3 regions of the Lysinibacillus sp. NPDC097195 genome follow, and region 3 is predicted to be linked to each of the others. Evidence: riboswitches for the same ligand, from Rfam matches in the RefSeq annotation. Region 3 holds a riboswitch; each other region holds the start of a gene.
What was found. Region 3 has a riboswitch for thiamine pyrophosphate ahead of thiM (hydroxyethylthiazole kinase). Riboswitches for the same ligand answer to the same signal wherever they lie in the genome.

Region 1: another riboswitch for thiamine pyrophosphate. It lies ahead of thiW (energy coupling factor transporter S component ThiW); the one in region 3 lies ahead of thiM (hydroxyethylthiazole kinase).
Region 2: another riboswitch for thiamine pyrophosphate. It lies ahead of thiC (phosphomethylpyrimidine synthase ThiC); the one in region 3 lies ahead of thiM (hydroxyethylthiazole kinase).

The regions. Positions count from the first base shown of each region.
Region 1 covers NZ_JBIWDP010000001.1:2,471,028-2,482,049, reverse strand. The annotation lists gene ACIQXI_RS12755 (VWA domain-containing protein) at 1-650, shown strand, start outside; gene thiW (energy coupling factor transporter S component ThiW) at 685-1,188, opposite strand; TPP riboswitch at 1,406-1,513, opposite strand; gene ACIQXI_RS12745 (MFS transporter) at 1,695-2,885, opposite strand; gene ACIQXI_RS12740 (ABC transporter substrate-binding protein) at 3,186-4,259, opposite strand; gene ACIQXI_RS12735 (ABC transporter permease) at 4,256-5,053, opposite strand; gene ACIQXI_RS12730 (ABC transporter permease) at 5,050-5,859, opposite strand; gene ACIQXI_RS12725 (ABC transporter ATP-binding protein) at 5,849-6,955, opposite strand; gene ACIQXI_RS12720 (helix-turn-helix domain-containing protein) at 6,973-7,515, opposite strand; gene ACIQXI_RS12715 (peroxiredoxin) at 7,917-8,459, shown strand; gene ACIQXI_RS12710 (TlpA family protein disulfide reductase) at 8,649-9,101, shown strand; gene ACIQXI_RS12705 (potassium channel family protein) at 9,286-9,948, shown strand; gene mprF (bifunctional lysylphosphatidylglycerol flippase/synthetase MprF) at 10,143-11,022, shown strand, end outside.
Region 2 covers NZ_JBIWDP010000007.1:97,306-108,327, forward strand. The annotation lists gene ACIQXI_RS20480 (methyl-accepting chemotaxis protein) at 1-1,654, shown strand, start outside; gene ACIQXI_RS20485 (AEC family transporter) at 2,231-3,160, shown strand; TPP riboswitch at 3,209-3,323, shown strand; gene thiC (phosphomethylpyrimidine synthase ThiC) at 3,478-5,256, shown strand; gene ACIQXI_RS20495 (methyl-accepting chemotaxis protein) at 5,539-7,224, opposite strand; gene ACIQXI_RS20500 (catalase) at 7,736-9,256, opposite strand; gene ACIQXI_RS20505 (helix-turn-helix domain-containing protein) at 9,590-11,022, opposite strand, start outside.
Region 3 covers NZ_JBIWDP010000001.1:173,562-184,583, forward strand. The annotation lists gene thiD (bifunctional hydroxymethylpyrimidine kinase/phosphomethylpyrimidine kinase) at 1-750, opposite strand, end outside; gene thiM (hydroxyethylthiazole kinase) at 750-1,505, opposite strand; TPP riboswitch at 1,592-1,690, opposite strand; gene mbcS (acyl-CoA synthetase MbcS) at 1,884-3,470, shown strand; gene sppA (signal peptide peptidase SppA) at 3,654-4,667, shown strand; gene ACIQXI_RS00915 (RDD family protein) at 4,680-5,291, shown strand; gene tpx (thiol peroxidase) at 5,699-6,202, shown strand; gene ACIQXI_RS00925 (class I SAM-dependent methyltransferase) at 6,291-7,220, shown strand; gene ACIQXI_RS00930 (universal stress protein) at 7,264-7,713, opposite strand; gene ald (alanine dehydrogenase) at 8,015-9,130, shown strand; gene ACIQXI_RS00940 (M24 family metallopeptidase) at 9,510-10,598, opposite strand; gene ACIQXI_RS00945 (metal-dependent hydrolase) at 10,857-11,022, shown strand, end outside.

The DNA.
Region 1 (11,022 bases), 2.3 Mb from region 3:
CGGGGAAATGGACTGGAGACTGGGCAAGATGGCAGAATTGGGGCGCATTTTGGCAAACTATCATTTCGCAAATGCTACCAAGCTATAATGATGTGGCCTATGATGTAAGACTCGAAGCTGATGGCTCGTTTATCATTACAGACCCAACAAATGAAGCGGCCTTTTTAGATATTGTCGCTGTTGATGAAGCCGGCGAGGAACTTGATTTGCAGCTTGAAACAATTTCCGCCTCGCAAGTACGTGCAGTTGTCCAAGCGAAGCCTGGTCTGATTTTTTTCCGTATTGCTGACGAAGAACAGGCCATTTATCAGGCAGGACTTAGTGTACCGTACAGTGCTGAATATGAATTACGTCCTGTCAATGAAACCATTGCGAAAGAACTTACAAAGCAAACGGGTGGCTCTATTTTAAAAGAACCTCAACAAGTGTTTCGTGATTTCACCAACAAAGGAGCGGAGCGCCAAAATATTGCAACATGGCTACTGCTAGCAGGGATGCTATTATTCTTTGTTGATATAACCCTTCGACGCTTTGGTTGGAGCTTTATAACAAGGCATAAGCAACAAGACAAGCATGTAGAAGAAACAACGATACAAGCGGAAGACACAAATGTTGCACAGTTATTAAAGGGCATGAAAAAACGCTCTTAACAAGAAAACGATAGTACAGCGAGAAAAGCTAGTGCTATCGTTTTTTTTGTTCTGTCAATGTAATGTACTTGGCGCTTGTTCTTAGACTGTTAGCAACGATAATCCCGAGAATGGCCCCGATAAGGCTGGATGTGACAAAGGCTGGCATAAAAAATAAGGCTCCTACAGATGTTCCCATTAATAATTGCGCATAAGGGACAGCGACAAGTGAGGCCAGAATACCTGTGCCGAAAACTTCACCTGCACCTGCAAGCCATTTGCTGCAGCTATATTGATAGGCTAACGCCGCACATGCTGCACCAATGACACTTCCGGGAATTGCTAAAAGAGAGCCCGTGCCGGTTAGTATTCGAATAATGGCTGTCATGAAAGCAACGATAATCGTTGGCACTGGACCGAGTAGAATGGCACTGATGACGTTGATGGCATGCTGTACAGGGTAAGCACGAGCAATACCTGTTGGAATGGAAATAAAAGTAGAGCCTGTGACAGCAATCGCTACTAGTAAAGCCATCGTCGTTAGTTTTCGAATAGACATGATCAATTACTCCCTTAAGTTTTTTTGCGTTAATCGCCGATAGAAGTCAGTGAATCGCCGGTGAAATGCGAGAAATCGCCGATAGCATGCCCGCAATCGCCGATAAAACCGCACAAATCGCCGCTAGACCTTGCGAAATCGCTGATAGCACTGCCTAATGAATAAAAAAAGCCGCTTCCTTATAACGAAAGGAAGCGGCCTTGCATTTTTAAAACGAAAGCAAGTGTCGCCACTTCCCTCCGCTAGTGTGAACTAGATCAGGTTCAAAGGGTCCGTATATGAACATATACGTCTCAGCCTTGTAAAGACTCCCCTAGTGGTAAAACATGATTTAATTTTTCATTGATTTCCGCTGCGAGCGGACGCTTTCCGCGGGCACAACATAAGGCGCAACCCTGGCTAACGCGCGGTTTGCCGTGTCTTACGTTTTGTGCTGATCCCGCAGGAGTCGCCACCCTCCACTCCAATCAACCTAAATATTTGTCAATAAACACTTTGGACAAAAATCACTCAGGCTGCATAAGTTGTGGAGCCTTTTTAATTGTCCAAATGAGCGCTAATAGGAAGCAAGTCATTAAAATAATTGACCCGAAAATATAAGGACTATTTATATTCCAGTCGAATAAAAGACCCGCAAGTGCAGGGCCAATCATATTTCCAAGACTCATATAAGCATTGGTAAGACCAGCGGCATAACCTTGCTCACTGCCAGCAAGCTTAGAAATCAGTGTGTTAACGGCTGGACGAATTAACGTAGTTGCCGTTGAGAAAATCGTTGCGACCACTAAAATAAGTGCGAAGCCAGAAACAAATAATATTAAGAAAATGGCTACAGCAGCAATAAATAAATTGACTAGCACAACTTTCATTTCCCCAAAGCGCTTAAAGAGCGGTGTAATAACAAACATTTGCACAATGACACCGAATGCGCCACCTACAGTTAAGATGATTGCAATATCTGCAGGTTTGTAATTAAATTTGTCTGTGACAAATAAGGATAATGTCGTTTGGAAATTGGCGATTCCGAACGAGAATACAAGCATTATTATTAACATTACAAAATATGGCATTTTAACAGAGCGTGCCATCTGCTTTACAAGATTGTCTTGCTTTTGAGCTTTTTGAGCTGCAGTTGGTTTTGTAGAAGGTAATAACAACACCGAAAGGATAGAGGCAATAATAGCTGCTGCTCCAGCCATAAAGAATGGGAAATGCAAACTAACTTTAGAGAGGAATCCACCGATACCTGGTCCAATCATAAAACCAAGAGACATGGCGGCCCCTAACATGCCCATACCTTTTCCGCGTTCTTCATAAGTTGTGATATCTGCTACAAATGCCATAATAGGAGGTGCTACAAAGGCAGAACCTAAGCCTCCTAAGAAACGAGCAACAAAGAGCATCCATACATCTGTGGAAAGCCCAAAAGAAATTTGCCCAATACCAGTTACAATCAGACCAAAAATAATCAAATTTTTTCGACCATATCGATCTGACAGATTCCCAGCAATAGGAGAAAATATAAATTGTGCAAAGGCGAACGTTGCAATGAGCATACCTAGTACTTGTCCTGCTGCACCAAATATATGTAAATATTGCGGCATAACAGGAATAATAATGCCGATACTACCCATTGCGATAAACATATTAAACATTAATATATATAAAGCCGCCTTGTTAGACTTCTGCTGGGTCATCAATTACCCCCCTTTTTTCTATAGAAACATTACTACAGTCTATCATAAAGAAATATTGCTTGGCTATCAGATTATAGTCGTAGATGGATGGCATGGTTAACGATACAAGGGCGGAAAGATAAAGGAAATCGCCACTAAAAATCGTGTATCGCCACAAAACATCTATGAATCGCCACAAAGAAAGTGAGAACCGCCACTAAATACCAATGAATCGACACTAACTGCCGATAGGGGACAACAACAGCCACCAAAAAAGTGTTAGATTGATTGTAGTCAATCTAACACTTTTCCTCTTTAGTATTATCGAATGCTCATTTTAAATTCTAAAAATAATTCATTATATTTGCCCAAGTAATCAGGCCCTAAATTTTTATAAACTTCTAATGTTTTACGTTGTTCCTCAGAAGGATAGAAGCGTTCATCTGTTACGACTTCTTTATCCATTAAACTCATAGCAGCAAGATTTGGTGTAGAATAGCCGACATAATCAGCATTTTGAGCACCAGATTCTGCCTTCAACATAAAATTAATGAAGGCATGTGCGCCATCGATATTTTTCGAAGTTTTCGGGATGACCATGTTATCGAACCATAAGTTGGAACCTTCTTCAGGAACAGCAAAATCTAAATCTTCATTTTCAAATAACATATCAGCTGCTTGACCAGACCAAGTAAGTGCAACAGCCGCCTCGTTATTAATCATTAACGGTGTAATTTCATCACCGATAATCGCTTTGACGTTTGGTGCAAGTGTAATCAGTTTGTCTGTAGCTTGACGTAGCTCTTGGTTATCTAACGAGTTAAGCGAGTGTCCAAGACTGTTCAAGCCCATGCCGATAACTTCACGGGCACCGTCTACTAAAAACACTTTCCGTTTTAACGAAGGGTCCCACAAATCTTCCCATGAAGAGAAATCTAAGTTACCGACTAAATCTGGATTATAAACAATACCAACTGTACCCCAGAAATACGGAACAGAGTATTCATTGTTATCATCAAATGGCAAATCTAAAAAATAAGGGTCGATATTTTTTAAATTAGGAATTTTTGTTTTATCTAATGGAAGTAGTAAATGTTCTTCCTTCATTTTTTCGATCATGTACTCAGAAGGTACTGCAATATCGTAAGCCGTACCACCTTGTTTAATTTTCGTCATCATGGCTTCATTAGAGTCAAATGTTTCGTAAATGACATGAATACCTGTTTCTTTTTCAAATTGCTTTAGCAAATCAGGGTCAATATATTCTCCCCAGTTAAAAATAGTTAAAGTATCTTTACCACTTTTACCACCGTTAGCACTCATTGCATCAGCCGCGTACACTAACAGGGCAGAGACGACAAGAATGGCAATAGCAGCTTGAATTAATGACTTCATTGTGGTCCCTCCGTTCTTTTACTTGTACGACTTGTGAAGAAGTAGTAGCCGACTACAACTAATATTGTCACGAAGAATACTAAACCAGAAATAGCGTTAACCGTTAAGGAAATGCCGGCACGTGCCATTGAGTAAATTTCAACGGATAATGTACTAAAACCATTTCCTGTTACGAAAAATGTTACAGCAAAGTCATCCAATGAATACGTTAAAGCGAGGAAGAATCCTGCAAAAATACCAGGCTGAATATAAGGTAAAATAACGCGCATCATAACATCTTTTTTCGTTGCGCCAAGATCTAATGCTGCATCAATTAACGACTTATTCATTTCTAACAATTTCGGTAATACCATAAGCACTACAATCGGAACACTAAATGCCACATGGGCTAATAGGACGGAAGTAAAGCCTAATTTAATGCCTACCATTGTAAATAAAATTAAAAAGCTGGCACCGATAATAACATCTGGGCTAACGATTAATACATTATTTAAAGAAAGTAATGTATTGCGCATTTTCGAATCTTTTACTGTGACAATACCGATTGCCCCTAATGTACCAATAATTGTGGAGATGAGGGCAGAAAGCAATGCCACGATAACCGTATTAATTAAAATCACGATTAGCCTTGAATCCTCAAAAACAGCTTTGTAGTGATCCAGTGTAAAGGATTGGAAGTTCGTCATGGAATCGCCACTGTTGAATGAGTAAAAGACTAAGTAAAAAATAGGTGCATACAGGACGATAAAAACGATCGCTAAATACACTTTTGCAGATGTTGACAGTTTGCTCATCGTACGCGACCTCCTTTATCTCGTTGACCTGTAATAAGCATAATGATTACCATGAATAAAATTAAAAATACTGCAATGGTAGAGCCCATACCCCAGTTTTGCGTTACAAGGAATTGCTGTTCAATCGCTGTACCGAGTGTAATAACACGGTTTCCTGCAATTAAGCGCGTAATCATAAATAATGATAGCGCAGGAATAAAGACTACTTGAATACCTGACTTTACGCCATCCATCGTTAGTGGTAACACAACGCGACGGAATGTTGTAAAAGCAGAGGCACCTAAGTCACGTGCAGCATAGACAAGCGTTGGATTTAGGCGATCCAATGAGTTGAAAATCGGTAAAATCATAAATGGTATAAAAATATAAACGGATACGAAGACAAAGCTAATATCTGTAAATAGCATTTGTTTCGGGTTAAAGCCGAATACTTCAATTGCTGCGTTAATCGGACCATATAAACCGAAAATACCAATAAACGCATATGTTTTTAACAATAAATTAATCCACGACGGGATAATAATAAGCAATAGCCACAACTGCTTATGTTTTGTCTTTGTTAAAAAATAAGCTGTTGGATAGGAAATCAGCAGTGTAAAGAATGTAATTAAAAACGCATACCAAAACGAGCTAAGGGTCATTTTTAAATAGACAGAAGAGAAAAATGCTTTATAGTTATTGAGCGTAAAATTGCCATGTAAATCGAGTAGGGAATAGTAAACAACAAGAGCAATTGGCGCAATAACGAAAAGTGCAATCCATAAAACGTATGGAAATAACGCTGATTTCGACGTTTTAGTTTGCATCTTCGTCATCTCCATAGGATTCTAGACGTTTATCGAACTCTTCCTCAGTTTCATTTAAGCGCATAACATGAATCGCTTCTGGATCAAAGTCTAAACCTATTTCTGTCCCTACTTCAGCTTTTTTCAATGAGTGGACAAGCCATTCATTACCGTCTTTATCGTATGTGGATAGCTCATAATGTACCCCGCGGAATAATTGCGTATCTACTTTGACAACTAATTTCCCTTTGTCGACAGTAGTAATTTCTAAATCCTCAGGACGAATGACAATATCAATTTTTTCATTTGGTTTCATTCCTTGGTCAACGCATTCAAACACTTTCCCAGCAAATTCAACAGTAAAATCTTTTATCATGACACCATTCACAATATTTGATTCACCGATAAAGTCGGCAACAAAACGGTTAATTGGTTCATCATAAATATCAACCGGTGTGCCTGATTGCTGAATTTGACCTTCACTTAGGACAAATATTTCATCACTCATGGCAAGCGCTTCTTCTTGGTCGTGCGTGACAAAGACAAACGTTTTACCAAGTCGTTGCTGTAATTCACGTAGTTCATACTGCATTTCTGTACGAAGTTTTAAATCTAAAGCCGAAAGGGGCTCATCCAGTAAAATAACTTCTGGGTCATTGACAATGGCACGAGCGATGGCTACTCGTTGACGCTGACCACCTGACATTTCAGAAATTTCTCGATTGCCATAGCCTGCTAAGTTAACAAATTTAAGCGCTTCTCCGACACGTTCTTTAATGTTGCTTTCAGGTAGTTTCTTAATGCGTAGTCCGAATGCCACGTTTTCAAAAACATTTAAATGTGGGAATAACGCATAATCCTGAAATACTGTGTTTACTTGGCGTTGATTGGCTGGCACGGCATTAATTTTCTTATCGTGGAAAAACACATCTCCTGTTGTTGGTTCTGTAAAACCAGCAATAATACGTAAAATGGTTGTTTTACCGCAACCAGATGGACCAAGTAACGTATAGAACTTTCCTTTTTCAAGTTCTAAGTTAATATTTTTTAGGACGACAGTACCGTCACTATATGATTTTGATACATTTTCAAAGCGAATAATTGAATTTGTTGTCATTGAAGCGCCTCCTTAAGCTATAAATAAGAATCTGTTGCGACGAGTAAAATTTTCGTCTCGTCGTCATGTGCATTAAAAATTTGATGATGATCGGCTGCGTCAAAGTAGAGCGCATTGCCTTCACTAGCTATATATTGTTCATTCCCTAAAACGAGACGAATACGCCCTTTGACAATATAAATAAACGTTTCAGACAGCGATGGTTCAAACTGTTTAAATTCACCATCAGCCGCTAGTGTCAAAAAGATGGGCTCCATTTCTTTCTCATTCGATGTCGGGATGAGCCATTGAATTTCATATTTTTTTTCTTCATCTGTATAGGTCGATTGATCTTCCTCAGTGTAGACAACCTTTTGTTCCGGGGCGTCATCATCGAAAAATTCTTTTGGTGTCGATCCTAAAACTTCTAATAATGAAAAAAGTGTTTCAATAGAAGGCGAATTCAAATCTCGCTCCAGTTGTGAAATATAGCCTTTACTTAAATCTGTACGTTCTCCAAGCTCTTCTTGGGTAAGACCTTTTTTCAAACGAAGTGCTTTAATTTTTCCTCCAATTTGCATCCTTTCCCTCCTAGAAGAAGTTTAGCAATCATAAACTTTCAGAAAACGAAGTTTACTTTAACGAAACTTTTAGTTTACTAAAAACATTACTATTATACATAATAATAAAATATTTGCAATCGTTTTAGACAAAAAAATAATGAGGAATTTTATAGAAAAAATGCTTTGAAATTTTTGTGCAAAAATTTGTGTTATACCTGCATAAATTTACGAAAAGTAGGGAATAGCTAACATGTAGTATTGAATATTTTTGGGTTATTTGACAAATATTTGTCATCGTATTTAATACGATTAGCAAGGCGAAGTGAACTTCGTTGAAAAACTATGCTTTCTTTGCTATCGTAGAAGACGGTTCGCATGTGCGAATAGAAAATAAAACTACATATTCGGAGGGATTTATAATGGCAGAACGCATGGTAGGTAAACAAGCCCCAGACTTCACAATGGAAGCAGTACTTCCAGACAAATCTTTTGGTAAAGTATCTTTAGAAGAAATTAAAGCACAAGACAAATGGACTGTACTATTCTTCTACCCAATGGACTTCACTTTTGTATGTCCAACAGAAATTACTGCAATGAGCGATCGTTATGACGAGTTCGAAGACTTAGATGCAGAAGTAATCGGTGTATCAACTGATACAATCCACACACACTTAGCTTGGATTAACACAGATCGTACGCAAAATGGGCTTGGCGATTTAAAATACCCATTAGCTGCAGATACGAACCATGCGATTTCAAAAGAATATGGCGTTTTAATTGAAGAAGAAGGTATCGCACTACGTGGTTTATTCATTATTAATCCAGAAGGCGAATTAAAATATCAAACAGTATTTGATAATAACATTGGCCGTGACGTAGATGAAACTTTACGTGTACTACAAGCTTTACAAACTGGCGGTCTTTGCCCAGCAAACTGGCGTCCAGGTCAAGCAACGCTATAATTAGCTTTCATTCCTCCATGTAAAATGCAGGATAAAGCGAACAATGCATAACATTCAGTTGTGGTGAACACATGCTGAATCCAGCTCCATGCCACGGCACTTACGCCAAGGCGTGATCGTTGCATAAAATAAATAATGGTTCCCCACGATACGCTTGTGGGGATATTTTTTTCAAGGGAGGATTTTTTTATGAAACTTCGTGATCAAATGCCTGAACTTGCAGGCGCAACAACTTGGTTAAATGGGGAAGTAACGAAAGCAGAGTTAGTAGGCGAAAAACCAACTTTAATTCATTTCTGGTCAGTTAGCTGTCATTTATGTAAAGAGGCAATGCCGGATGTAAATAATTTCCGTGATCAATATAAAGATGAATTGAACGTAGTTGCAGTGCATATGCCACGTTCTGAAGCAGATACTGATTTAGAGACAATTAAAGCTGTTGCAGCAGAGCATGACATTACACAACCAATTTTTGTTGATAGCGAAATGAAGCTAACGGATGCATTTGAAAACCAATATGTACCAGCTTACTTTGTGTTTGATAAAGATGGTCAGCTTCGTCATATGCAAGCTGGTGGAAGCGGCATGAAAATGCTAGAGAAACGAGTTAATCGAGTACTTGATGAAATGCGTAATGCATAATCTTAATATTTGTTAGGCGGGGATGAACAAATCCTCGCCTTTTTTAATAGTAACTAGTTAATAGAATGTCGAAAGATTGCAACTAAAATATGTAAAATGACGAATAGTCTCCTGTTTTGACGATACATATGTGAAAGAATAAGTTAAAATAAAGTAATTGTAGTTTTCGGAGGGATTTTGAATGATGAAAAAAGAGTTTGCCGTCATTGGACTTGGACGTTTCGGGGGGAGTATTGTTCGTGAACTAATGAGCCAAGGGGCGCAAGTAATGGCAATTGACCATTCATCTGAACGCGTAGATGAATTTGCTGCGATAGCCACACAGGCTGTTATTGCAGATTCAACAGATGAGTCGGTATTAAATTCATTAGGTATTCGTAATTTCGAACATGTTATCGTCGCAATTGGCGAAGATATTCAGGCAAGTATTTTAACAACCATTATTTTAAAAGAAATAGGTGTTCAGCAAATTACCGTTAAAGCCCAAAATGATTATCACGAAAAAGTGCTAAGAAAAATTGGGGCAGATTTTGTTGTACATCCTGAGCGTGATATGGGTATTCGTATTGCCAATAATATGCTGTCCAATACAGTGCTCGATTATTTAGAGCTTTCAGATGAGCACTCTATCATGGAGTTAAAAGCGAATGATGCCATTGCAGGGTACTCGATTATGGATTTAGATATCCGTGCAAAATACGGCATTAACATTGTTGGCATAAAGCGAGGATCAGATATTATCGTTTCCCCACAAGCGAGTGACAAAATTTTACTTGGGGATATTATGCTCCTTATCGGTGCAGATGTTGATATTAATCGTTTTGTGAAAAAGGCGATGAAAGAATAAAAAAGAAGGGCAAGTTCAGCCAAAGGCATCAAGAAGTTTAATATGATGCCTTTTGTTTTTTTTACCATTTGATTGAAGGGTGAGACTTCCTGTACTCAAAACGGGGAAAGCGGCCGTTGACCACTAAACAACGTTTTCCCTTTTTTAGGTACAATCAAATATTTTAAGAAGCTAATGGGGAGTAGGTTTAGCACATGTTTAAAGTGAGGAAAGAACCATTGTTGCGTTTATTGAAAATTATATTTCCAATCGTACTATTAGCGATTGCTATTTATGAAATTCAACAAGCGCTAAGTGGGTTAGATGTAAATGTACTTCGCAATGAAGTGAAGCAATTGCAAATTTGGGAACTGTTATTAATCTTTGTCATCGCATTTTGCGCGATTACGCCAATGATTTTTTACGATGTTATTTTAACGAAACTACTAGGAATAAAAATGAAAAAGCGCACTTTGCTAAAGCATTCCTTTATCGTCAATACATTTTCCAATCTTATTGGCTTCGGTGGTTTAGTTGGTGTTTTCCTACGAAATTATTTTTATTCAAAATATAAAACAGATCGAGAAGGTTTATTAAAGAGCATTGCTAGCGTTACGTTATTTTATTTAACAGGTATCTCCTTATTGGCATGGCTGATGTATGTTTTCTTTTGGGACTTTCCGTTACTTAAAGAAGAGCGATGGTTATCAATTGCTGTTATTCTTGTCAGCTTATATGTTCCTGTGTTTATTGGAATGCATTTAATTCGTTATAAAAAAGGTAGTTCCCTAACGTGGAAAGTGTCCATTCAGTTAATGCTTACTTCCGTTGCTGAATGGCTGGCAGTGTTTGTTGTTATTTGGATGTTAACCATTCTTGTGCACATACCAATTGCGTTATCAACACTTATTCCTATATTTTTAATTGCTTCCTGTGCTGGCATTGTCAGTATGATTCCTGGTGGAGTCGGCTCATTTGACCTCGTGTTTTTATGGGGGGCGCAAAGTGTAGGTATAGGTGAAGAAAAAGTGCTATTTTTATTAATTTTATATCGCTTAGGTTACTTTATACTGCCATTTTTAGTATCCGTCCTTC
Region 2 (11,022 bases), on a different contig from region 3:
ACTTGACGAAAAGAATGGTGCAGAATGGTATCGTATACCAAAAGAAGAAGGTCGTGCAATGTTAACGGAACCGTATGAATTTAATGTCAACGGTAATACGATTTCAATGACGACTATTGCTGTACCATTAGTGAATAATAAAGGTACATATTTTGGCGTTCTATCAGCAACTATTTCTATCGACTTTTTAAAGGAATTAGCTGCTTCTATTGAGCCTGAAGGCGGTTATGCAGGAATCATAACAGATCAAGGTATTTTAACGGTAAATAGTATTAATGAAAAGTTAGACGGAACCAATATGCAAGATGCTATTGATTGGACAAATGTTAAACAATCAATGGAAGAGGGGGTATCAGACAGTCTTTATGTAGACTCCAAGCAACTTGGTGAACAGTCATTCAATGCTTTTGCACCTATGAAGTTAGAAAATATTGATGAAGTATGGTCAGTGCAGCTAGTATTACCTAAATCCAAAATACTAGAAACGTATAATAAAGTACTTATATTTACAATTGGAGCAGCAATTGTGATGGTCATTTTAATGGCTGCAGCAAGTGCTATGTTTATCTATCGACAGTTAAAGCCTCTAAAGGTTTTACGTGCATCTATTGAAAAAGCTGCCGAGGGTGATTTAACATCAAAAATTGATGAAAAATTCATTAAACCCGATGAAATTGGTGCTGTAGCATTCGCTTATAATAATATGCTGGATAAAACGAACGATGCCATACATACGGTATTAAATTCTTCAACATTACTTAATCAATCTTCAGATGATGTAAACGAGGCCTTTAATGAAATTGTTGCTTCTAATCAGGAAGTATCTGTAGCCATCAACGAAATAGCGCAAGGTGCATCGAAACAATCGGAAGATACAGAAGAAACAAATTATCGCATGATTGATTTATCCGATCAAATTGACGCTATTACAATGCTTTCCAAGCAAATGGATGAGCTTTCATTGAAAACAAAAGCTTCGACAGAGCAAGGTATGAAAGAAGTTGAAAGTTTGCGCGACCGTAATAGTGAAACTAATGAAATGAATGGTCGTATACAACAGCAAATGGAATCTTTATCTAGCAATATTAACAATATCAATCAAATTATTGTATCTATTCAAGGAATTACTGAACAAACCAACTTACTAGCACTTAATGCAAGTATTGAAGCCGCTCGAGCAGGGGAACACGGGAAAGGTTTTGCGGTAGTAGCAGAAGAAGTTCGTAAACTGGCAGAACAATCTAAGACCGAAACAGAAGTGATAAAGAAAACAGTGGCGAGCATTCTACAGGACGCTAAACAAACGGTTTCAGTTATTACTTCGAATGCTGGCTTAATGCAAGCCCAGAATGAATCGGTACAAAATACAGAGTTAGCCTTTAAGGATAATAATGAGCTTTCACATGCGATTACAAAAGCAATTAATGAGCTATTAACGAATCTTTCACAAATGTTAGAGCAAAAAGATCAAGCCATTACTGCGATACAAAGTATTTCAGCCGTATCAGAGGAAACAGCTGCTTCTGCAGAGCAAGTAAGTGCATCTGCTGTCGATCAACAAGCAGAAATGGAGAAGGTTGCAGAATCGATTCATAATATGAACCAAATTTCTAAAGAACTGCAAGAGGTCGTGAATCGCTTTAAGCTTTCTTAATTAATGCTAAATTTCCCGAAGCAGAGAGGATATTCCGCGGATTGGAGAAGTAATTCCGCGGAGCAGAGGGTAATCCCGCGAAGCAGAGGAGTAATCCCGCGAAACAGAGCAAGAATCCCGCGGAGCAGAGAGGTAATCCCGCGGAGCAGAGAAGTAATTCCGCGAAGCAGAGCAAGAATCCCGCGAAGCAGAGCAAGAATTCCGCGAAACAGAGAGGTAATCCCGCGAAGCAGAGAGGTAATTCCTAGGAGCAGAGAAGTAATTCCGCGAAACAGAGCAAGAATCCCGCGGAGCAGAGAGGTAATCCCGCGGAGCAGGGGAGTAATTCCGCGAAACAGGGCAAGAATCCCGCGGAACAGAGAGGTAATCCCGCGGAGCAGAGAAGTAATCCCGCGAAACAGAGCAAGAATTCCGCGGAGCAGGGCATATCTACCGGCATTAATAGTAGTTTTGGACTGTCCAATTATTGGATAGTCTTTTTTATGTAAAGCTGTTATAGATGAGGTGGTGTAAGGGAGCATTGACCCGATGGTTGAACAGTTTTACTATAGTAGGAGATGAAAGGGGGTTGCCTCTATGTTGTATCTTGGTATGATTTTCTTTAAAATTGTTGCACCTATTTTGGTATTGCTTGTACTTGGAGCATTTTTGCAGAAGAAATTTAGTTTTAATTTAAAAGCATTATCTCAACTCATTACATATTGTTTTATGCCGGCAGCGGTATTTGTTAATTTATATGAAACGACTGTGGAGTTAACGGTGCTTGGGGAAGTGGCACTATTTATTGCGCTCTTTATCGGGAGTCAAATGGTGCTAAGTCACTTTTTAGCAAAGGCACTTGGTCTTGCGAAAACAGAAACGGCAGTATTTAAAAATAGTGTTGTGCTTATTAACTCTGGTAACTATGGCATTCCGGTAGCCCAAATGATTTTCGCAGCCCAGCCGGTTGGAGTTGCAATTCAAGTACTTCTCGTTATTTTTCAAAATATGACGACTTATACATATGGTTTATATAATTTAATCTCCTCCACTAAATCAGGGATGGCGATAGTGAAGGATTTTCTAAAAATGCCGATTATTCATGCCCTAATAATAGGAGTGGCAATGAATTTCTTTCATATTGGCATTCCGCAATTTATCCGGATTCCAATTGACCATGTGGCGGATGGTTTTATTGCAGTAGCACTTATTACACTCGGTGCACAACTATCGCAACTTGAAATCAAATCGATGTTCAATAAAACAGTGTTTGTTAGCTGTATTACGCGTCTTGTAGTAGGTCCTGCTGTAGCATTACTTATTATTTCTGTGCTCGGCTTAGATGGTGTCGTTGCTCAATCGCTCTTTATTGCAAGTGCATTTCCAACGTCACGTAATAGCTCCAGTTTAGCGCTAGAATATGATATCGAGTCGGCTACTGCTGCGCAAACCGTGCTATTTTCTACAATCGTTAGCTGTATTACCGTGACCGTGGTAATTTATATAGCGGAAATGCTCTTTACATAATTGGCTTCCATCTATTAGTAATATCTGGTACACTAACATCAAACTGAATAGCTTAACTAGGGGAGTCTGATGAGTCGGGCTGAGAGGGAAACGCATGGAGGTTTCTTGACCCTTTGGACCTGATCTGGCTCATACCAGCGTGGGAAAGTTAATGAACATCGCACTCCTTATACTTTTGAACTGTGCGATTAATAAACCTTACATGTACAGCCGGATCCAAATTTTTTTGGATTCGGCTTTTTATTTGTAATAGAGCTTATTGGCGTGAGCTAGATTCGGTCCTTGTAAAAAATACTAAAAAGGGAGCGGAATAGTAAATGACAACAATTAGCGAAAAAAACATGAACATTATGGCAAGCTTTGATGGCAGTAAAAAAGTATATATAGAAGGAACACGACCAGATATTTTAGTGCCAATGCGTGAAATTAAGTTAAGCCCAACAACTGGTAGTTTTGGAGAAGAAGAAAATGCGCCTATTCGAGTTTATGATACGAGTGGGCCTTATACAGATCCAACGTATACAATCGATATTACGAAAGGTTTACCAGCTTTGCGGAGTGCGTGGATTAAAGAGCGTGATGATGTAGAGGAATACGAGGGACGCACTATAAAACCAGAAGATAATGGTTTCCGCAAAGTAGATGATCCACGTCTGTTTGAACATGTATTTCCACAGCTAGCACGTAAACCATTACGTGCGAAAAAGGGTCGCAATGTGACGCAACTACATTATGCAAGGCAAGGAATTATTACCCCGGAAATGGAATTTGTGGCGATTCGTGAACATGTTAAACCAGAATTTGTGCGTGCCGAAATTGCTGCAGGACGGGCTATTATGCCATCGAATATTAATCATCCCGAGGCTGAGCCGATGATAATCGGTCGTAACTTCCATGTGAAAATCAACGCCAATATTGGCAATTCGGCTGTTACTTCCTCCATTGCCGAGGAAGTGGAAAAAATGACGTGGGCAACACGGTGGGGTGCGGATAATATTATGGATTTATCTACTGGTAAGCATATTCATACAACACGTGAATGGATTATTCGTAATGCTGCTGTGCCTGTAGGAACTGTGCCGATTTATCAAGCGCTTGAAAAGGTCAATGGCGTAGCAGAGGATTTAACATGGGAAGTGTATCGAGATACGTTAATCGAGCAAGCCGAGCAAGGGATAGATTACTTCACGATTCATGCAGGTGTCTTGCTGCGTTATGTGCCTTTAACAGCTAATCGCGTAACAGGCATTGTGTCGCGCGGAGGTTCTATTATGGCGCAGTGGTGTTTATTCCATCATCAAGAAAATTTCTTATATACGCATTTTGAAGAGATTTGTGAAATTATGAAGACGTATGATGTTGCCTTTTCGTTAGGGGATGGTTTACGCCCTGGTTCTATTGCAGATGCCAATGACGAGGCGCAGTTTGCAGAACTAGAAACGCTAGGAGAGTTAACGCAAATTGCCTGGAAACATGATGTGCAAGTAATGGTAGAAGGACCAGGACACGTGCCAATGCATCTCATCAAAGAAAACATGGACAAGCAATTAGAAGTGTGTAAAGAAGCACCATTCTATACATTGGGGCCTCTTACTACAGATATTGCGCCAGGGTATGATCATATTACATCTGCTATTGGTGCGGCAATGATAGGGTGGTTTGGCACAGCCATGTTATGCTATGTAACTCCGAAAGAACATTTAGGGCTACCGAATCGAGAGGATGTTCGTGTAGGGGTCATTACCTATAAAATTGCAGCCCATGCAGCTGATTTAGCGAAGGGGCATCCTGGAGCGCAGCAGCGAGATGACGCGCTCTCGAAGGCACGTTTTGAGTTTCGTTGGCGAGACCAATTTAATTTGTCGTTAGACCCTGAGAGAGCTATAGAATACCACGATGAAACATTGCCAGCGGAAGGAGCAAAAACCGCACATTTCTGCTCGATGTGCGGTCCTAAGTTTTGTAGTATGAGAATTTCTCAAGACATTCGTAATTATGCTAAAGAAAAAGATTTAACTACGACCGAAGCGATTCACCAAGGGATGCAGGAAAAGGCGCAACAGTTTAAAAATAATGGCAGCAAATTGTATCAGTAATGAAGTACAAGACCCCATAAGGCACTTGGTAACAGTAGTGGTGGTACCTTCTGCTTAGAACAGAACAAACAGGTTGAAGGAATGGCAAAAGAGCTAGATTGATCGTAGTCAATCTAACTCTTTTTTTGCTATGAGCGTTGTGGTGCTACGGCGTAAGCTTTCTCTCAGCATAGTGCGTTCCCGTAGCAATTCCTGCCTACCAACAACTCGGTTCTCTTCACTTTATGTAGGTGAAAATATACCACCACATTCGCACGCATTTCATGTTTTAACTCCATCTTTTTAGACTTTAAACTTGCTTATTTCTTCTTGCAAAGTCGTTGCGCCATCACTTAATGATTTTGCTACCGAATGGGTTTCTTGAATGGTTGCTGCTTGTTCTTTTAAAGATTTAGCCATCGATTTAGATTGCTCCGCCACATTTTTCGCCACAGAGGACATTTCATTGACTGAAGCGGCTACCTCCTCAGTACTAGCAGAAATTTGTTGTGTAGAAGCGGAAACGTCTTCAATGTCAGATGCCATCGACCCGATCGCGCTCAAAATATTATGAAAGGCAGTCTGTGCTTTTTGAATGTAAGCAACACCTTCATCAATATTATGCACTGTAATGCTCACTGCTTTTTCAACTTCCACTGTATTTTGCTGAATTTGAGTAATTAAATGAATGATTTGGTTAGCTGATATTTTGGATTCCTCCGCTAATTTACGTACTTCATCTGCAACGACAGTAAAGCCTTGTCCATGTTCGCCAGCTCGGACTGCTTCAATGGTTGCATTAAGCGCAAGTAAGTTAGTTTGATCAGTAATATCGGTAATGGTCTTCGTAATATTTTCAATTTCTGTCGATTGTGCACTTAACTGTTGAATGAGTCGGTTTGTGTCATGTGAGGATTGCTGAATAATCATCATTTGATTTTCAGTTGTCTGCAACATCTTATCTCCTTCATTGGCAACGTTTTGTGTATCAAGAGCTTTGACGTGAAGTGTTTGTGTGGCTTCTGCAATACGTTGAACACCACGTGCTGTTTCATCCATGGCCATAGCTGTTTCCTGTCCAGTAACTACGGCTTGGTTACCGTCCTTCTCCATAATTTCAATACGTTTGGCAATATCTTTAGAAGCTTGTGAAACTTCGTCTGTGCTTGCTGCTAGTTCTTCGGAGCTCGAGGTTGTGTGCTTTACATTTGTTACAACATTATCAATAAGGGTGTGCAAGTTCGTTTTCATTGTATTAAATGAATCAGCTAATGTTCCAATTTCATCTTTTGTTTTTACTGTCACATCTTCTTGGCGTAAATCTCCGGTAGCAATGATATTTGCTGCAGTAGCTAGTTTATTGACTGGAATTGTAATAGCCCGGGTCATCAGAAACACAATAATAAAGGAGAGAAAGGTAGAGATGGCGGCGAGAACTAATATAATAAACGAACTAATATCCTCTACTTGTGATGATTTGGCACGGGCTAATTGTATTTGTTCCTCCTCATAAACTGCAATTTCATGAACTGCTTGTTGAATTGCTTCACTTGCAGGACGTGCAGTTGTTCTAAGAATATCGATAGCAGATTGTAAATTATTAGAATCATATGTATTGATAATCTCTAATGCTGCCTTTTCGAAGAGAGCTTGCTTTGTTTTTATAATTTCCATTTGCCTTTGTGTATTTTCACTAGTGAATAGGCTGTCTAGCTCAGCCACCTTCGTTTGAATAATGTTTTCTTGTTCCTCGAGCTTTTTATATGTAGCCTCATTTGGTTCAAGAATATATGAACGAAGATAGCTTCCTTGTAAGGCAGAGGCACTAAGGATTTTATCGATTTGCAGAAGTTTATAAACACGGTTGTCAAATAAGTCATGATTCAATTTATCAATATGATTGAGTTGATAGTAGGCTATTGAGGAGATAATTAGTAATAAAAGAATCATTGTTCCAAAGCTCATATAAAGCTTGTTTCGAATCGACATTTATTTTCCTCCATTCTAGATTTTGTCGTAGTTGTCACTAGCAATACAACTTTCAAATTCGATATTTATGAACGCAAACAAAATATGTGGAATGACTCAAGATAAATGTTATTAACAACACCTATATTACATGGGGAACTTTATAGTTAAGGAATCAATAAACTATAGGTAAGAAAGAGCGTTGGATTCCACTGTAAATTACCGTATCAGTGGATGGGAGAGATGCCTTCTTAGTAAGAGGGGTAGAACTTAGCTCCAATCAACTGAGCAGGAAATGAAATGGATAGTTTGGTTTTTAGAGACCATTGACAAAGCTTTAGATAAAGGGAGATTAAAATGGATGATGGTCTTCCAATGTAGCTGCTTGTTATAAAGGCTATTCGGATAACTTTAGTGGGACTAGCAAAAAACATAGTAAAAATGACAAAAGGCATCGAGAAATGAATTCTCGCTACCTTTTGTCTACTTACCAATAATGACAAGTATGATTGGATATCAATAAAGTGGAATATTAAATGTTTGCTACTTGTTTTACTTCTTGTTTCTTTACATATGGGTTAGAAAGATCCATTCCTTCTAATGAAAGACCCATTGCTTTCGCTACACCTTCACCATATGCAGGATCAGCTAGGTAGCAGTGTAAGATGTGACGACGTTTGATGAATTCCTCAACAGTTGCCATATCATTTGCTGTATTTTCAAATAAGCGTTGTTGCTCTTCTGCTGATAATAGACGGAATAACTTACCTGGTTGCTCGAAGTAGTTATTGTCATCTTCACGGAAGTCGTGAATATCAGCATGACCATCAATACGTAATGGCGGCTCTTTATAGTCTAAATTGTGCTCCCATTCACCATAGCTGTTTGGTTCATAGCTTAATGTAGAACCAAGGTTACCATCGAAACGCATAGCGCCATCGCGGTGGAATGAACGGAATGGGCATTTTGGTGCGTTAACAGGCAGCATGTGGTGGTTTACGCCTAAGCGATAGCGAGCTGCATCTGCGTATGCAAAAATACGAGCTTGTAACATTTTGTCTGGAGAGTAGCTGATACCAGGCACAATGTTAGATGGTGCAAACGATGATTGTTCAACTTCTGCAAAGTAGTTATCAGGGTTTTTATTTAACTCGAATTCGCCAACTGGAATGAGTGGGAAATCTTTTTTATACCAAACTTTTGTTAAATCGAATGGGTTATAAGGTAGTTCACGCGCTTGTTCTTCTGTCATAACTTGAATGTACATTTTCCATTTCGGGAAATCGCCTCTTTCGATAGCTTCGTACAAGTCACGTTGTGAAGATTCACGGTCCTTACCAATAATTTCAGCTGCTTCTTCACCAGTTAAGTTTTTAATACCTTGCTCTGTGCGGAAGTGGAATTTCACCCATACGCGCTCATTTTGAGCATTGATAAAGCTGTACGTATGTGAACCGAAACCATGCATATTACGATAACCAGTTGGAATACCACGGTCAGACATAACAATTGTGATTTGGTGTAACGCTTCCGGTAATAGTGTCCAGAAATCCCAGTTAGAATTTGCGTTTTTCATATTTGTACGTGGATCACGCTTTACGACATGGTTTAAATCTGTAAAGTGTAACGGATCACGGAAGAAGAATACAGGCGTGTTGTTACCAACTAAGTCCCAGTTACCTTCTTCTGTATAGAATTTCAGTGCAAAACCTCGAATATCGCGCTCAGCATCTGCAGCACCGCGTTCTCCGGCTACAGTTGAGAAACGAGCGAACATTGGTGTTTGTTTACCGATTTCAGAGAAGATTTTTGCTTTCGTATATTGAGAAATATCATGCGTTACAGTGAATGTGCCGAATGCGCCTGAACCTTTTGCGTGCATACGACGCTCTGGAATAACTTCACGGTTGAAGTTTGCTAATTTTTCAACTAACCATACATCTTGAAGTAAAAGTGGACCACGAGGACCTGCTGACATAGAGTCGTGGTTGCTTACTACTGGAGCACCACCTGCTGTTGTAAAACGACGGCTACGATCATTTGCGTTTGTCATATTAGTTTACCTCCTGAAAAATATTGTGAGTCAAACTCCTCGCTATAACTATAACAAAAATAAAATAGAATTTCTAGTACATTATAATAATTATCGTTAAAGAATTTATCTAGCAAGATATAAAGTATAATATATGCAAGGTTTTCAACAAATAGACATAGTTTTTTAAAATATTTTCACTGTATTTGTAGTGTTAACGCTCCTTTTTAAAGAAAATAGTGATTTACTATTATATAGGTATTAACTTCGTGTAGTAGGGATACTTCGCTAAATTTTATCTTCATATTGAAAATGATATGGTCTAATTGAAAATCACTTTTTTACAATATCTCCTTATATTTTCCAACCCTTGCGATATCGATTGGGTGTTGTTCCTATTAGGCGTTTAAATAATTTACTAAAATAATTAGGGTCCTCAAAGCCATTCAACAATGCGATTTCACTAACAGCAAAATCTGTTTCGATTAACATTTTGCTTGAACTTTGAATGCGAACCTGTTGTAAATAACGTTTTAATGGCTGTCCTTGCTTCTTGGAAAATATCGTACTTAAATAATTCGGGCTAATTCCTAATTTATGGGCGATAAAGGGTAAGGATAACTCACTGTTGTGATAGTGATGATCGATTATTTCTAACGCTAATTCAACATAGTCTGCTTTTTTCTCAATGCGCGCCTCGCGAGCCAAGTCAATAAGTCTTTGGGTGAATAAAATAATGCCATTGAGAATGGTATAGAGTATCGGGTGCTCAATAATTAAATGAAAAAGCTGTCGGTAGTTCTGTTCAATAGCCGCTTTCTCATGCAGTTTATATTTCAGCATAAAGCGACGGATTTGCGCCAAGACACTTGTTAGATGTATACGTAAATCATCTTGCTCGTAATAAATACCTCCATTTGATAAGCGATATAAGAACGCTTTAACTGCCTCAACATTACCTTCCTCTAAGCTTTTAATAAGTAGTTGCTGCTCTTCTGGTGTGAGTAAAGGGTCTAGAGACTGTGTTTGATATTGTTTAGTCGCATAAAAAATATGACCAAAGCCTTCATAGAAACTTTGAAGAAGAGCACGCTTTGTAATAGCAAACATTTCTTTTAAGGTCGTAGGGGGGCCATCATAAATACTGATATTCAACCCACCACTATTTGTTATTTGCCATTCTTTTAATAATGTACGAATATCTTTTTCAATAATTTTTAAATCGCTTGTTTGAAATAAGCAGATGATTGTATCTGCTAATGGATAAATGCTCGTTTGATAAAAAATAGGTGTTTGTTGGAGCCATATGTACAGTTTATTTAATGACTCAGCATGCTCCGGTTCAAACATCGTAAATTGGATTTCAGCCGCTGAATTGGTTGTGCTTTCTAAAAATAATTGATAGTAAAAAGATTCGTCTTTTGCCTCATTGCTAGCTTTTTGTAGTGCAGGTGTGTGCAGTGAAATAGTTGAGAGCTTTTGCTTCAACACTTCTAAATCAATGGGTTTTACAAAGAGATGTGCCACCTGTAAATCAATTGCCTTTAATGCATTTTTAAATAATGGCTCTGTCGTAATCGCCAGTATTTTACCTGCATACTTTTGTAAAAGTCCGTACAGAGCTGTTAAGCGATTACTAGGCAGTAAATCAATATTTAATAAAATGACTTCTGGTGTAAAGCGTTGGATGCTCTGAGCAGCTTCGGAAATAGTGGTACACATCTCAATGGATAAATCTCCTGGGAAGTACGTATGTAAAAACCAGCGAATACCTGAAAGTTCAGTGT
Region 3 (11,022 bases):
ATTGCCAATTGATAAATTATGAAGAATTGCTAGCTGTATAAACTTTTTCGCCTCAATAATCGCCTGTTTTAGAGGCAGTTTTTGTCCAATAAAAGCTGTTAATGCAGCTGAAAATGTACATCCTGTACCGTGAGTGTTCTTTGTAGCAATACGAGGAGTCTGCATTGAAAATGTTGTACCATTGTTAAAAAATACATAGTCCACTGCAAAATCTTCGTTAGCTAAATGTCCACCTTTTATAATGACACATTGCACACCAAGCTGTAATAATGCTTGTGCTGCTTGCTGAATTTCTAATAAAGTTTCGATTTTACGCCCTATAAGAGTCTCTGCTTCAGGAACATTAGGTGTGACGATTGTGGCAAGTGGTAAAAGTTCTTCCTTTAATGCCGCTATCGCTTGTTGCTGTAATAAGCTTTCGCCACCTTTAGCAATCATTACTGGATCAACAATAAGGGGAATCGCTGAATGGCAGAAAGTCTGTGCAACGGTACGAATAATGTCAGAAGAAAAAAGCATTCCTGTCTTAATGGCAGAAATTGAAAAATCATCGAGTAAAACTTGAAGTTGTTTATTGACAAAGCCTTGGTCGATTGGTAATACATCCATTACACCTAATGTATTCTGTGCAGTCAAAGCGGTAAGAACAGAAGTTCCGAAAACGCCTAATTCTTGAAATGTTTTTAAATCAGCCTGGATACCTGCTCCGCCACCACTATCAGAGCCAGCAATTGTCGTAACAATGTGCATTAGTGATCACCATCCTTCGATAAACGATGTAATTCATTTAAGATGGAAACAGTAAAATCACCGTTAAATGGTGTAGTAGAAGCAGCATGTTTCGCCACTTGTTTATAGGCGGTTAATGTATCGCACAGCTGGGAAAATGGCGCTGTACCAACACTATAAGCAGCACAACAAATTGCGCTTAACAAACAACCAGTGCCAGTAACTTCTGTCATGCGCAAATGCCCACCAATAATCCATTGGGCTTGATGGCCATCTGTTATAAAATCTTCTTCACCAGTTACAATAACGATGCATTGATATTTTTTGGCTATTTCTTTTGCTTTTTCTTCTACGGAGATGGAACCGACTCCACTATCAACACCTTTCTGTTGCCACTGGACGTTGGCGATAGTAGCAAGTTCTCCAATATTACAGCGAATAACAGCGAAGCGAAGTTCTTTTAATAATTGTTGTACTGTTTGTTTGCGAAAAGCTGTGGCTCCCACACCAACTGGGTCTAACAGTACTGGAATACCAAGAGCATTGGCCTTTTTTCCAGCAAGCAACATCGATTCTTTTGTCCGGCTAGTGAGCGTGCCGATATTAATGAGTAAGGCTGAGGAAATAGCTACCATTTCTTCGACTTCTAGTGTTTCATCAGCCATTACAGGAGAAGCACCAATTGCTAATAAGCCGTTTGCTTGAAAATTTGCCACAACATAGTTTGTTATGCAGTGAATGAGTGGTTGTTTATTACGAATAGTTTGAAAAATCATCATAGTCCTCCTTTTGGATGGACGTAAGCATGCAAAAAAGCTCTTTTTCGTGCAAAATGTACACGTAAAAGAGCTTGTCATCAATAAAGAAGATGGATATTGCTCCCTACGTCAGTATTAACTAACAGGTTCAAAGGGTCAGGTTTTACCTTCTCAACTCGTTATGAGTCCCCCTGCAATCAAGAATTTTTAGTTGCCCAAAATGTAACATATCTTATCAGAGTATTCAATAGCTTTTTATCATAATTTGGAAATTAGTGACTGATGCCATAGAATAAACCATGATAATTGTCATGACTTTCTTAAAATAAGTCCCTTCCATTGAAATAATTAAAAAATGAGTTTTATAATAAACCTAGCAATAAGGAGGAAGTTATTATGAAAAGACAGGATTTAATCGCACCAGAATGGTATAACATTGTGGAGGAAATTGAAAAGTATGCACAGCAGCCATCTAAAAATGCATTAATTGTATATAATGAGCAGCAAGAAATTCAATACATTACATATGCGACATTACTAGAAAAGGCGAATCAGGCAGCCCATGTATTTACTTCACAAGGATTAACCAAGGGCGATGTCCTTTTAGTTATGGTTCCGAGATCTGTAGAGGCTTATATTGTTTACATAGCGGCATTGAAGGCAGGGTTAACAATTATCCCTAGCTCAGAAATGTTACGTACAAAAGATATTGAATATCGCATTACACATGCAAATGCGAAAGGTATTATTGCCTACGAGCCATATATTGAACAATTTGATCAAGTACAAAACTTAAACGGTATTTTGCAATTTGTAGTAGGCCAAGCGCATGCACCATGGCAACCATTACTTGAAAAAATGAAGGAGCAACCTACAACTTATACGAATCCGACACCGACAAAAAGTACGGACAATGCTTTTTTAGCCTATACGAGCGGTACAACAGGCAATCCGAAAGCGGCTGTTCATACACATAGCTGGGGTTATGCTCATTTACGCACAACAGCACCAAATTGGTTAGGTGTTCAAGAAAATGATATCGTTTGGGCTACAGCAGCGCCGGGATGGCAAAAGTGGATTTGGAGCCCGTTCCTAGCAACGTTAGGTAGTGGAGCTACAGCCTTTGTCTATAAAGGGAAATTTGATGCATCGACTTATTTATCGTTGCTTGAAAAATTTAAAATAAATGTATTATGCTGTACGCCAACCGAGTATCGCTTTATGGCAGCACTTAACAACCTACAGGATTATAATTTGAACGAGGTTCGCCAAGCTGTATCGGCAGGTGAGCCATTGAATAGTGAAGTAGTAAAAGTGTTTGCAGAGGCCTTTAATATTCAAGTTCGAGATGGCTACGGACAAACAGAAAATACATTACTAGTTGGCACAATGGTCGGCATGGAAGCACGCGCTGGCTCTATGGGAAAACCGACGCCAGGCAATACAGTAGAAATAATTGATGATCTAGGAAATCCAGTGTCTGAAGGTGTTGTGGGAGATATTGCTGTGCATCGAGAAACACCTGCGCTCTTTAAAGAGTACTTCCAAGATCGTGAACGCACAAGTTTACAATTCCGAGGTGACTGGTATATAACTGGAGACCGAGCATCTAAAGATGCACAAGGTTATTTCTGGTTTGAAGGTCGAGGAGATGATGTTATTATTTCATCGGGCTATACAATCGGGCCATTTGAAGTAGAAGATGCCTTAATGAAGCATCCTACAGTGAAGGAAGTTGCTGTCGTGGCAAGTCCTGATGAAGTAAGAGGAAATATTGTAAAAGCGTTTATTGTTCTTCACCAAGGAGAAGTTGGGGATAGTACGCTTATTAAAAAGTTACAAAACCACGTAAAATCGATGACAGCACCTTACAAATATCCACGGGCGATTGAGTTTGTCGAAGTGTTGCCAAAGACTGCATCGGGAAAAATCCGCCGCGTCGAATTACGACAACAAGAACAAGCCCACTATACACAAAAATAAATATTTCCTAGGAAATAATGTCGAAAAATCAAAGTTCATGTTTTATTGTGAACTTTTGATTTTTTGTTATCCCTCATTTTATTTATTTCAAAATAATAATTAAGAGAAAATTTTTGCATAAAATTGCTTAAAAGTGAAACGATTTAGACATTTAGACGTATAACGTGTTGAGGAGGCGAAAATATGAATGTAAAAAGGTGGATAGCTTTAGCTATTGCGGCTGTGTTATTAGTGTTTTCATTAGGGATTAACACGATTTTTGCAATAATTAAAGCAGATTTCTTTAGTAATTTTGATAGCCTATTGGCTGGCGATAATTTAAATGTATATGAAACGGTGATTGATGGTGAAAATTATGATAAGCGAATTGCCTATTTAAAAGTGGATGGCACGATTCAAGATGTTGGATCAAGCTCATTATGGCAAACTGTTGCTTATGATCACCAATTTTTCTTAAATCAATTGGATAATATTTTATATGATGATTCTGTACAAGGTATTGTTCTTAGTGTTAATTCACCAGGTGGTGGCGTCAAGGAATCCGCAGAGATTTATAAAAAATTATTACAAATAAAAGAAGAGCGTCAAATTCCGATTTATGTGTCAATGGATTCGATGGCAGCTTCTGGTGGTTACTATATTTCAGCGCCTGCAGATAAGATTTATGCACATCGAGATACGATAACAGGATCGATTGGTGTTATTATGCAATCCATCAATTATCAAGAACTTGCTGAAAAAGTTGGCGTGAAATTTGAAACGTTTAAATCTGGGCAACATAAAGATATGCTAAGTCCTACACGTGAAATTACAGCAGAAGAACGTGAGATGATGCAAGATATGATTAATGAATCATATGAAGAGTTCGTTGATATTGTTGAAAAAGGACGTAATATGTCTGAGGCAGATGTGAAAAAAGTGGCGGATGGTCGTATTCTTGGTGGTACAAAGGCTCTTGAAGCAGGCTTAATCGATGAAATTGGCGATGAGCAAGCGGCGATTGAAGCTTTACGTCAAGATTATGGTTTAGAAGATGCGATGTTATTTGAATACAGTTATGACCAAGGTGGCTTACCTTCAATTATTGGTATGAAAGTAAGTTCTCTGTTTGGGCCATCAGCTGAAGAAAAAATGCTTATGAAAATTATGACAGAATACAAGGCACCAAAAATGATGTACTTATATGGTGAATACTAAGGAGGGTAAACCATGACAAACAATGAATTCGTTTTGCAAGGGACACCTTCTATTAGCCAGGAATTACTAGATAAGACACCCATTGTAACGACAAATTATCAATTAAAAACAGCAGGATTTTGGGTGCGTTTTTGGGCATTTGTCTTAGATGGAATAATTATTTCAGCAGTTATTGGAATCGCAATTAATCCAATATTTTACTTAATGGACTGGTCTATGTCAGAATCAGTATGGTATGCACCTATGTCCATTATTTCAGCTATTTTCTATTATAGTTACTTTGTGTTGATGACGAAGTTTTGGGGGCAAACGTTGGGGAAAATGGCGTTTGGATTACGCGTAGTTTCATTGAAGAATGACAAACTCAAATGGTCAGATGTGTTGTTCCGTGAATGGATTGGTCGTCTAATTAGCAACATTGTTATGCCACTTTATATTTTTGTTGCTATATTACCTGATAACCAAGGCCTCCATGACTTTTTTGCTGATACAATCGTTGTTCATGAAAAAGTATTTGTAGCAAAAGAGAATGCGCAAGTAATAGCACAACCTGCACCAACAACATCTATTCAGGAAACCGTACAAGAGCCTGAAAAGGTAGAGGAAAAACCTGAAGAATCCTGACTAGGAAAAACATTACTTTGAATTATTAAAAGAGCCAAAGTAGTTTAGAAATTAATGTTAGCTATGCAAATTAAATCTATAGGTTTTGAACAATAGCTAATGGAAGCGCAACTGGTCATTGTTAGAAAGCTTGTATTGCGGGTTAAGAAGAGTGTTGCGGCTTAAAAAGCGCTGCCGTAGCGTACAACAACGGTATAGAAAAGTGTTAGAGTGATTTGCGATCAGCTAACACTTTTTCTATTTGTACCAACCATGTTATTTCCCGTGAAAATGGGCTTGAACAATATAAATAGAGGCTCTAGCCAATAAGCAATCTCAATTAATGTGTAATGATAAGTTGTCCTAGTTGCAATTAATTCCCTACATTTAGTAAGATTATGTACATATGATGATTAGGAGGCGTTTACATGGCACAAATTACATTTAAAAAAGGCCCAGTAACATTAATCGGTAACGAAGTAAAAGTTGGAGATCAAGCACCGGATTTCACAGTATTAGCAAATGACTTATCACCTGTTACGTTAAAGGATTCAGAAGGTAAAATTCGTTTGTTCAGTGTTGTACCATCATTAGATACAGGTGTTTGTGATGCACAAACTCGTCGTTTTAATGAGGAAGCTGGAAATTTAGGAGATAATGTAGTAATTTATACAGTATCTGTTGACCTTCCATTTGCACAAAAACGTTGGTGCGGGGCTGCAGGAATTGATGCTGTTCAAACAGTTTCAGATCATCGTGACCTTTCATTTGGCGAAGCATATGGCGTATATATTAAAGAGTTACGTCTTTTAGCACGTGCAGTTTTTGTAGTAGATGCGACTGGAAAAGTGACTTATGTCGAGTATGTACCTGAGGCTACAGATCATCCAGACTATGAAGCAGCAATTGCAGCAGTGAAAGCACTAGCATAATTTGCTTGTTTTAGGCTAAGATAATACTAGACAAAAGGGCTGTGACAGTTTTTGTTACGGCTCTTTTCTGCGTGAAAGGAAGTTATGTATGGAAAAGATTGAAAAATTATTTGGGATGCTCAATGAGCATGCGGAAAAAATAGAGAAAGAACAGAATACGACGTTGTTAGAAGGCGTGCTGGATGGATTAGAGGCTTGGCTCGATGGAGATGTTGATTTCTCACAACAAGGTGCAACGAAAGAAGATGTGCGTAAATCCATTCAAATTGCAATTTTAAAAGGCATGCGTAAAGGTTCTCAGCCAAATCATCAAATGACACCTGATACGCTTGGTCTATTAGTTGGCTATTTCGTAGAACAAATTTTTGCTGAGCGATTAGCAAAGGAAAAGCTGACAATATTAGATCCAGCAGTGGGTACAGGTAACTTACTAATAACTATTATGAATCTACTTGAGGGCAAAGTGGAAGCATCGGGTGTGGAAGTGGATGAGTTACTGATTCGTTTAGCTGCGGCTACTGCAGATTTAACGGAACAACCAATTTCCTTATACCGTCAAGATGCATTGCAAGACTTATTAGTCGATCCTGTAGACGCCATTGTTTGTGATTTACCTGTCGGTTATTATCCAAATGAAGAAGTGGCATTAGATTATGAACTTTGTGCATCGGAGGGAATGAGCTACTCGCATCATTTATTTATTGAGCAGTCCGTCAATTATACAAAAGATGGTGGCTATTTATTTTTCTTAGCGCCAACACATCTTTTTGAATCTGAGCAGTCTAAGCAACTGCATAAGTACATCCAAAAACATGCTTGGATTCAAGCAATTATTCAATTGCCAGATACGATGTTTGCCAATAAAGCACTTGAAAAAAGTATCGTTATTTTGCAAAAACAAGGGGAAGCTTTTAAAGCACCGAAAGAAGTTTTGCTGGCAAAAGTACCAAATATGCAAAATAAACAAGCTCTTGCGATGTTCTTTGAAAAAGTGAAGATGTGGCAAGAAGGGAAATAATAAAAAAGGTATCCATATTGGATACCTTTTTATGTATTGCTTATTAAGCTTCTGGTGTACGGATAACAAGGACGTCGCAATTTGCAGAGCGAACGATTGCTTCAGATACTGACCCAATTAGGAAGCGTTCTACTGCATTTAAACCAGTAGCACCACAGATAATTAAGTCTGCATCAACGATTTTAGAAAGTTCTTTTGTAATAATATTTTTAGGAGATCCATACTCAATTACAAGGTTTACGTTAGTTAAGCCTTCTTCTTCAGCTTGTTTTTTGTAACCATTTAATAATTCTTCAGAGAAAGCTTGGGCACGTTCTGCAATTGAACGGTCATATGCTTCAATCGCAGCGAATGAACGCGTATCAATAACATTTACTAGGTTTAATACGGCACCTTCGTTTCGTTTAGCAACGTCGATTGATTTTCGGAAAGCGTACTCCGCTTCTTTAGAACCGTCTACTGCAACTACAATGCTTTTATAATGATTAGCCATTTGTATTACCTCCCTATTTGTATAATTTAATTATATCAAATGATTCTCTAAAGGAAATACTTTCCCGAGAAAATTTGTGAAAAAGTAAAGGCATTTTATGGGGACTTGTTTGCTATTCTAAAAGTAGTCTAAATGTTTAATATTTTAAAAATATTGTAAATTTAAATAGTATTTGCTTTAATTGAAGCATTTTTTTCACATGTTTGGTAAGATGGAAATGCAAGGGGTGCATCATATACGAAAAATTGTATATTGATGAAATATTGCTTATTTCATAGGGTATTGAAAGGGGATTGGAAATATGAAGATTGGTATTCCAAAAGAAATTAAAAACAACGAAAATCGCGTAGCAATGACACCAGCAGGAGTTGTTTCATTAACGCATGCTGGTCATGAAGTGTATATTGAAGCAGGAGCTGGTTTAGGTTCAAGCTTTACAGATGAAGATTACGCAGCAGCAGGTGCACATATTGTTGCATCGGCTAAAGAAGCATGGGCTCAAGAAATGATACTGAAAGTAAAAGAACCCGTAGCAACGGAATACGATTACTTTTATGAAGGACAAATCTTATTCACCTACTTACATTTAGCACCAGAACGTGAACTTACACAGGCACTAATCGATAAAAAAGTAGTAGGTATTGCCTATGAAACAGTACAACTTGCAAATGGCTCTTTGCCATTATTAACACCAATGAGTGAAGTGGCTGGTAAAATGGCGACTCAAATTGGCGCGCAATATTTAGAAAAAAATCATGGCGGAAAAGGTATTTTACTAGGTGGCGTTTCAGGTGTACAACGCGGTAAAGTAACAATTATCGGTGGGGGTATCGCTGGAACAAATGCTGCGAAAATCGCCGTTGGTATGGGGGCAGATGTAACAGTTATTGATTTAAGCCCAGAACGTCTGCGTCAAATTGAAGATTTATTTGGTCGCGATGTGCAAACGCTAATGTCGAACCCATATAATATTGCAGAATCAGTAAAAAGCTCAGATTTAGTAGTAGGCGCTGTGTTAATTCCTGGAGCAAAAGCACCGAAGCTAGTATCAGAGGAAATGATTCAATCAATGCAACCTGGCTCTGTTGTCGTGGATATTGCAATTGACCAAGGTGGTATTTTTGCGACATCGGATCGTGTTACAACACACGATGACCCAACGTATGTGAAGCATGGAGTTGTTCATTATGCTGTTGCTAATATGCCAGGTGCTGTACCACGTACGTCTACGATTGCTTTAACAAATAATACAATTCCATATGCGCTGCAAATTGCTAATAAAGGCTACAAGCAAGCATGCATGGACAATCCTGCATTGAAAAAAGGTGTTAATACATTAGATGGGCAAATTACTTATAAAGCGGTTGCAGAAGATCAAGGCTTGCCATATGTGAATGTTGATGAATTAATACAATAAAAATAACCGTTACGTGCAGATACATTGTGTACGGTTATATAAAAGAGTTAGATTGATTTTCAATCTAACTCTTTTTTCTATGTCGTTGATTTCCGCTACGTGCGGCGCTTTCCGCGGGCACATCGTAAGCCGCAACCCTCGCTAGCGCGCGGACTTGTTGCGTCTTACATTATGTGCTGTTCCCGCAGGAGTCGCCACCCTTCGCTGCAATCAACTGAACACGTTGGCAGTCCATTTTGGTACTTTATAAAAGGATAAAAAATAACAAAAGGCATCAAGGTCACAACAGCTTGATGCCTTTGTCTATTATTTTAAGAAGTACCATGAAAAGAGGAGCTTCCATCTTACCTAGAATTACTAACTATAAATACCTTGTTAATCACAGTACGATTAAGTCTTTAGGGAATTTTGTTAATACTTCCACTCCATCTTTTGTAACAACGACATCGTCCTCAATACGCACACCAGTAACATCAGATTTGTAAACGCCCGGCTCAATCGTGAATACCATGCCTTCTTCCATTACCATTTCATTTGCACCTGTAACAGATGGGAATTCATGTACTGAAATACCAAGACCATGGCCTAGACGATGTGTGAAATATTCTCCGTAACCTGCATCCGTAATTGTATCGCGAGCAATTTTATCTAAATCCATTGCACGTACGCCTGGCTTCACTGCAGCAATGGCATTTGTATTAGCCGCTAATACGGCATTATAGATTGCTTTTTGTGCTTCGGAAGGCTCGCCAAATGCAACTGTACGAGTGATATCTGAGCAGTAGCCATCGTAAATTACACCTAAATCAAATAACACCATATCGCCTTTTTGGATTTTACGTGCGCCTGGTTTACCGTGTGGTGAAGCTGATTTCGGTCCGCTTAGCACCATTGTTTCAAAGGACATTTTGCAGCCTTTTTCTTGAATAGCACTTTCAATTGCTGTTAAAATTTCCATTTCCGTTTTACCTTCAGCAATTTCTTTATAACCTACTTCAATTGCATAATCTGCAAGTTGTGCGGCTTTGCGAAGCTTATTTAACTCATTTTCATCTTTAATCACACGCATAGCATTAATTTTTTCATCTAGGCGCACAAAATTGGCCTGTGGAAATGATTGCTGTAAAGCTTCTAAACGCTCAACAATAAGCTGGGCTTTTTCAATCGCAAACGTTTGTGGATTTACATTACGAGCAATGATAGCTTGCGCAAGGACATCCATAGAATTATCTGTATCTTGGTGACCGATGACTTCATAAGACCAGCCTGCAGCTTTAGCATCTGGAATTTCCATTTGTGGACAAATTAAAAAAGGCTCTGCTTCTTTAAAAATCATCACACCAAGTAATCGCTCATGTGGATTACTTTTAAAGCCTGAAACGTAAAAGACATTATCGGGAGTCGTTACGAAAGCAGCATCGATTTGATTTTTTTGTAAATAGTTTTGGATTTCTTGTACTTTTGACATCATCCATTTCCTCCTCATGTTACACCTAGTATTGCGAATATTAGCCGCACGCCACTCAATAACTTTATTATTTAACTAGTAAAGCAACAGCTAAAATCTTTTTAAAGACGTGGCTTTTTCTCGGTATCTGTATGTCGAATAAAGTTGCAAATTATACACTTTATATACTGTACAAGCATATCAAAAAAAGGGAAAAAGCGCATGGATAGCGAATTAAAAAGATGGAGCAAATATTATAGTTGTCAGGAGGAACGCTTTATGGATATTAGTTATCATGGACATTCTGTCGTTAAAATTCAAACAAACGGCAAGACAATTTTAATTGACCCTTTTATTAATGGAAATAGCCAAACCGATTTACATGTAGCTGAGGAAGCACCGGATATTATTATTCTTACACATGGGCATAATGACCATGTAGGGG